DNA from 2 places in the Kluyvera fluvialis genome. Region 2 is predicted to be linked to the other one. Evidence: predicted binding sites of a transcription regulator. Region 2 holds the regulator's gene; the other holds the start of a gene.
The links. Region 2 encodes Fur, which represses iron uptake genes when iron is present. Its sites were predicted from a motif close to ATAATAATGAGAACNACTATCAA; they were not measured.
Positions count from the first base shown of each region.

Region 1 (3,423 bases), 1.9 Mb from region 2:
ATTGGTTTAAATACCGGGGTGATGGCACGGCTGACGGAGGCCAGCGCCGAGTCATTGATGTTATCGACAATCTTGCCGTTGAGCGAGAAGCTGTTCAGCGCACTCAGGAAAATACTCACGATAACAATGACTTTACCTGCGCGCAGTACAAAGCCTTTCAGGCGTTGCCAGGTTTGGATAAGCAGGCTTTTAATGTGTGGCACGTGATAAACCGGCAGCTCCATCACGAACGGAGAGGCTTCGCCGCGCATAATCGTGTGTTTGAGCATCAGGCCGGTCAGGATAGCGATAACGATACCCAGCACATACAGCGAGAAGACCACCAGTGCGCCGCCCTGGCCAAAGAAGGCCGCAGCAAAGACCGCAAAGATAGCCAGACGCGCGCCGCAGGACATAAACGGAGCCATCATGATGGTCATCAGACGTTCGCGTGGCGCATCCAGCGTTCGAGCGCCCATCACCGACGGCACGTTACAGCCGAAGCCGACAATCAGCGGCACGAAGGATTTACCCGGCAGACCCAGCGATTGCATCAAACGATCCATCACGAAGGCGGCGCGCGCCATGTAACCGGAGTCCTCAAGGAAGGAGAGGAACAGGTACATCATGCCGATTTGCGGCACTAATGGCAGCACGGTGTTGATACCACCACCGATACCTTGCGCCAGGAACACGGTCAGCCAGTCCGGGAGATGCAGCATATAGCCGAGCCATTGCAGGCCGTGAACAAAGATAGCCACTGAACCACCGTCGAAAATCGGCTGCAACGCGCCACCGATGTTGATAGCCAGCAGGAACATCAGATACATAACAAACAAGAACACCGGCAGACCGAGAATGCGGTTGAGGACAATTTTGTCCAGCGCGGCGGTAAAGCGGCTTGGCTCAGCGGTCAGCGTGTTGCTGACGGCGTCGCAAATCGCGGCAATGCTTTGATAACGCGCATCAGCGATATGCAGCGCTGGATCTTCCATCTCGCCGCTCAGGTTCGCCAGAGCAATATCCAGTTTGTGTTCAGCCTCGCCGGAGTAAGCGCGGCTGTAGATATCGCCTTCCAGCATTTGCATACCCAGCCAGTGGCGTTGACGTTCAGGAATCTCCTGGGACATCTCTTTTGCCAGATTGTCGGCTTCGCGCAGCAGTGGCTGCGGATAATGCACTAACTCTTTCTCTTGATTACCCTGATGGCGGTCAATCGCGATTTTCAGCGCTTCAATGCCGCGCGCGCGAGTGGACACCAGCGGCACGACCGGGCAGCCAAGGCGAGCGGCGAGGGCATCGATATCAATACGGATTTGCTGCTTCTCAGCAATATCCAGCATGTTCAGCGCAACAATGCAGGGAATGCCCAGCTCAAGCAATTGCAGCGTCAGGTATAGGTTGCGTTCCAGATTGGAGGCATCGACCACGTTAATCAGCAGGTCGGCATCGCCGCTAAGAATATAGTGGCAGGCGATTTGCTCATCCAGCGAGGTCTGCGAGGAAATGGTGGTGAGAGAGTAAGTGCCAGGCAGATCGACCAGCGTGACCTGATGGTCTGTGGTGGCGAAAGCCCCCTCTTTACGCTCAACCGTAACCCCCGACCAGTTACCTACGCGCTGACGTGAGCCAGTGAGTTGGTTAAATAAGGTTGTCTTGCCGGAATTCGGGTTTCCTATTAGACCGATGGTTAATTTTTTCATATTTCAGACTCTTAGTACCGGGCCGGGGTTATTTTGCGACGGCTTCTAATTCAATTAGCGCGAGATCTTTTTTACGCAGAACCAGGCTAACGCGACGGGTTTCGATATGAATAGGATCGCCAAGCGGCGCAACGCGAACCACATTAAATGACGATCCCGGTAGCATCCCCAGTGACAGCAGTTTCTGACGATAAGCCGGGCTAATTTCGCGGGAGAAACCGACAATCTTCCACGCAGTATCAGGTGTAAATTGCATAGAACCTACTTGTATATCGCTAGCTGAACGAGGGAATACCCCGCGCACGGATGACAGCGGCAGGGATATCGTCAACGAATGAAGAGGAAATACTCATTGATGCAATGATAATGAGAATTGTTTTTATCAGCAATGCATAACATGCTATTGGACGTATTTTTGCCGAAAAATTTCACTTTTTTTTGATATGACTCAAGCTACTCATTGTAGCTATAAATGCATTAAACAATAATTTTCTCACTTAATGTTTAATTAAGGTTTCATTGGTTAACGAAATAAAACAAAGTGCGGCGAATTATTAAACGCAAATAAGAATTGGTATCGGTTAGAGGTGGTGAATTACGTATATTGCTGGATGGTAACGTGAAAATTTATCAGATCTGTGGATGTTATGTGGCAGGGTGCGATGTGTTGCCGGGTGGCGGCAACTGTGCCACGCCAAATATTGGCGTACAAACCCACGTAGGCCTGATAAGCGCAGCGCCATCAGGCAGAACGGTGCAGATTGCCGGATGGCGGCGTAAACGCTTTATCCGGCCTACAAACCTGTGCGATGCCAAATGGTGGCGTGCAAACCCGCGTAGGCCTGATAAGCGCAGCGCCATCAGGCAGAACGGTGCAGATTGCCGGATGGCGGCGTAAACGCCTTATCCGGCCTACAAACCTGTGCGATGCCAAATGGTGGCGTGCAAACCCGCGTAGGCTTGATAAGCGAAGCGCCATCAGGCAGAACGGTGCAGATTGCCGGATGGCGGCGCAAGCGCCTTATCCGGCCTACAAACCAGCGCCATGCCAAATGGTGGCGTGCAAACCCGCGTAGGCTTGATAAGCGAAGCGCCATCAGGCAGAACGGTGCAGATTGCCGGATGGCGGCGCAAGCGCCTTATCCGGCCTACAAACCAGCGCCATGCCAAATGGTGGTGTGCAAACCCACGTAGGCCTGATAAGCGTAGCGCCATCAGGCAGAATGGTGCAGATTGCCGGATGGCGGCGTAAACGCCTTATCCGGCCTACAAACCTGTGCGATGCCAAATGGTGGCGTGCAAACCCGCGTAGGCTTGATAAGCGAAGCGCCATCAGGCAGAACGGTGCAGATTGCCGGATGGCGGCGTAAACGCTTTATCCGGCCTGCGGGGTTGTGCAGTTAGCGTTTTTTGCCCATTGCGGCGGCCAACGCATCCATCATGGCGCTGTTGCCGGAAGGCTGAGCATCACGACCGCGCGGTTTCGCCGCTTTAGCCGCCGGGCGGTTATTGCCCTGGCTACGCTCGTTACCGCCGCCGCGACGGGCGTTGGTTTCGCCTGGCTGCTCGTCCAGACGCATGGTCAGCGCGATACGTTTACGCGGCAGATCCACTTCCAGCACTTTGACTTTGACGATATCGCCCGCTTTCACCACGGTGTGGGGATCTTCGACGAACTTATCCGCCAGCGACGAAATGTGTACCAGGCCATCCTGATGCACGCCGATATCCACAAACGCGC
Region 1 covers NZ_AP046142.1:373,744-377,166, forward strand. The annotation lists gene feoB (Fe(2+) transporter permease subunit FeoB) at 1-1,682, opposite strand, end outside; gene feoA (ferrous iron transporter A) at 1,711-1,938, opposite strand; partial or broken gene AC6I4B_RS01740 (hypothetical protein) at 2,425-2,583, opposite strand; gene AC6I4B_RS01745 (hypothetical protein) at 2,562-2,876, shown strand; gene AC6I4B_RS01750 (Tex family protein) at 3,083-3,423, opposite strand, start outside.
Region 1: feoA (ferrous iron transporter A) is a predicted target of Fur. The motif match lies at 2,043-2,065, and genes of this name have one in related genera.

Region 2 (3,423 bases):
GCGGGATTCATTGATGATTCAACCTTAACCGGCGGCATCTATTACTGGCAGCGTGAGCGTGACCGTAAAGATGTTACCGATCACGATAAATATAAAACTAACCTTTCACACTCCACCTGGAACGCCAACCTCGACTTCCAGTCTGGCTATGCTGCCGATATGTTCGGTTTTGATATCGCTGCGTTTACCGCTATCGAAATGGCGGAAGATAACGGCAGTGGTCACCCGAACGAAATCGCGTTCTCTTCCAAAAACAAAGGTTACAGCGAAGACTACAGCGGCGATAAGAGCGGGATCAGCCTGTATAAAGCGGCTGCTAAATTCAAACTCGGCCCAACCTGGGCACGTGCAGGTTATATTCAGCCAACCGGTCAAACCCTGTTAGCTCCGCACTGGAGCTTTATGCCGGGTACTTATCAGGGTGCTGAAGCTGGCGCGAATTTTGACTACGGCGACAACGGCGCGCTGAGCTTCTCCTACATGTGGACCAACGAGTACAAGGCTCCTTGGCACCTGGAGATGGACAACTTCTATCAGAACGATAAGAAGACCAAAGTTGATTATCTGCACTCTATCGGTGCGAAATACGATTTCAAAAATGACCTGGTGCTGGAAGCCGCATTTGGTCAGGCAGAAGGCTATGTTGACCAGTACTTCGCCAAAGCCAGCTACAAATTTGATATCCCTGGCGGCCCGCTGACCACCAGCTATCAGTTCTACGGTACTCGCGATAAAGTTAACGACCATAGCACCAACGACATTTACGACGGCACTGCATGGCTGCAAGCGTTAACCTTCGGCTACAAACTGAAAGAGGTGTTCGATTTCCGCCTGGAAGGGACTTGGGTTAAGGCCGATGGTCAGCAGGGTTACTTCCTGCAACGTATGACCCCAACCTATGCATCGTCTAACGGTCGTCTGGATATCTGGTGGGATAACCGCTCTGACTTCAACGCCAACGGCGAAAAAGCAGTCTTCTTCGGCGGCATGTACGACCTGAAAAACTGGGATCTTCCTGGCTGGGCAGTGGGTGCGTCCTACGTCTATGCATGGGATGCGAAGCCAGCAACCTGGCAGATCAACCCAGATGCGTACTACGACAAAAACAACACCATCAGAGAATCAGCATACAGCCTGGATGCAATGTACACCGTACAGGAAGGCCGTGCGAAGGGCACTCTCTTCAAACTGCACTTCACTCAGTACGACAACCACTCTGACATCCCAAGCTGGGGCGGTGGTTACGGCAACATCTTCCAGGATGAGCGTGACGTGAAATTCATGGTTATCGCACCATTCACTATTTTCTGATGCATGACACGGCAGGGGGTTCCCCTGCCGTAGCGAAGAGGCTCATGGTATGAAAAAACTGATTATTGTTGCCTTAATGGCTGCCGGGCTTGCCGCCTGCGCGCAGTCACCAGCCCCGAAAGAAGACAGCAAGCTGAGAGATGCCTACAGCGCTTGTATCAATACCGCCCAGGGTAACCCGGACAAAATTGAAGCCTGCCAGAGCGTGTTAAACGTGCTGCGTCAGGAAAAAGCGCACGAGCAGTTCGCAAGCCAGGAAAGTGTGCGCGTACTGGATTACCAACAGTGCATTCAGGCCAGAAAAACCGGTAACGACGAAGCGGTTGCTAAGCGTTGCGATAAAATCTGGCAGGAAATTCGCAGTAATAACCCAGTTAAATAAACCTCTTTTCTTCTTCAAGGCCGGAGCCGCGAGAGTGACTCCGGCTTTTTTATGGCTTCACGTTATCGAGGCATTTTACCGCGCCTGGTCGGGCAACAAAGTCAGGACGTGCCAGTGGCAGGGAAGGGGCACGATAACAGGAAATAAAAAAGCCAGCACACAATGGCTGGCTTTTAACGGAAGACGAGAGATTATTTCTCGGTACTTTCGTGGGCATTTTCATCTTCACGGCAATCGCCTTCTGCGCAGTGACCGTAAAGATAAAGACTGTGGTTGGTTAAGCGAATGCCGTGCTTCGCCGAGATTTCACGCTGGCGAGCTTCGATGGAATCATCGCTGAACTCGATAACTTTGCCGCAGTCGAGGCAGATCAGGTGATCATGGTGGTGCTGTTGAGTCAGTTCGAAAACAGATTTGCCACCTTCGAAATTGTGGCGCGTTACGATACCGGCGTCATCAAACTGGTTAAGAACACGGTAAACCGTGGCTAAACCAATCTCTTCACCCATGTCGATCAGGCGTTTGTATAAGTCTTCCGCGCTGACATGGTGATTATCCGGTTCCTGAAGGACTTCCAGAATTTTCAACCGTGGAAGTGTGACTTTCAGGCCAGCCTTCTTTAGTGCGGTGTTATTGTCAGTCATGCGGAATCTGTCCTGTTGCTAAACGATTAACTTCCATCAGCGAAAGTATCACAGAGAATGCACCCGGTTTAATGCGTCTCATTATAGAATGACCCTATCAAAATGAAAACAGCAAGATTCGGGTAAACGAAGCTTTCAAAAACGAGGCTTCACCGACAAATTAAGCGATGAACCTGCGCGCAGAACCTATATCGGATAAGTTCTAAACCAGAGGACATTGTACAGGTAAGTGTTAAAAAGTTAAAAAATTGTATCTATTATTTTGATTGCTTTTACCTATTAATGAGGTGTGATTTAATAATCACACCTCATTATCATCAGGCGTTTTTGATTTCGTCGAGGTGCAGCTCTTCTGCAACCTGCTTAACCCATTTTTCAACGCGCTCAGCGGTCAGTTCTGGCTGACGGTCTTCATCAATCGCCAGACCGACGAAGTGGTCGTCATCGGCCAGGCCTTTAGACGCTTCGAAGTGGTAGCCCGCCGTTGGCCAGTGACCAACGATAGCCGCGCCGCGTGGTTCGATAATATCGCGAATAGTCCCCAGCGCGTCGCAGAAGTATTCTGCGTAATCTTCCTGGTCGCCACAGCCGAACAGCGCAACCAGTTTGCCATTGAAATCAATCTCTTCCAGCGTTGGGAAGAAGTCATCCCAGTCACACTGTGCTTCGCCGTAGTACCAGGTCGGGATGCCCAGCAGCAGGATATCGTATGCAGCCAGGTCTTCTTTGCTGCTCTTGGCAATGTCGTGGACGTCAGCGACATCTTTACCAAGCTGTTTTTGAATCATTTTTGCGATATTTTCGGTATTACCGGTGTCGCTACCAAAGAAGATGCCAACGATTGCCATGAGTAAAATAACCTCTTGAAACTTAATGATATGGTGGTGGCTTATTGCCCACAGATAAGGGCAATAATAGCAGAACAGAGAAGCGTGCGGAAACAGCTATTGTGCCGTACTGCACACTCTGCAACATGAAAGTGTGTTTTGGGGGATTTTTTAGACTTTCCCCTGTCCGTGCAGCAGGGCCAGTTGGCTCATCAGAATTTCTTCGATAAGTTCACTACGGCTCATGTCACGGGCAGTC
Region 2 covers NZ_AP046142.1:3,432,197-3,435,619, reverse strand. The annotation lists gene chiP (chitoporin ChiP) at 1-1,311, shown strand, start outside; gene AC6I4B_RS16200 (ChiQ/YbfN family lipoprotein) at 1,361-1,693, shown strand; gene fur (ferric iron uptake transcriptional regulator) at 1,885-2,337, opposite strand; gene fldA (flavodoxin FldA) at 2,655-3,185, opposite strand; gene ybfE (LexA regulated protein) at 3,336-3,423, opposite strand, start outside.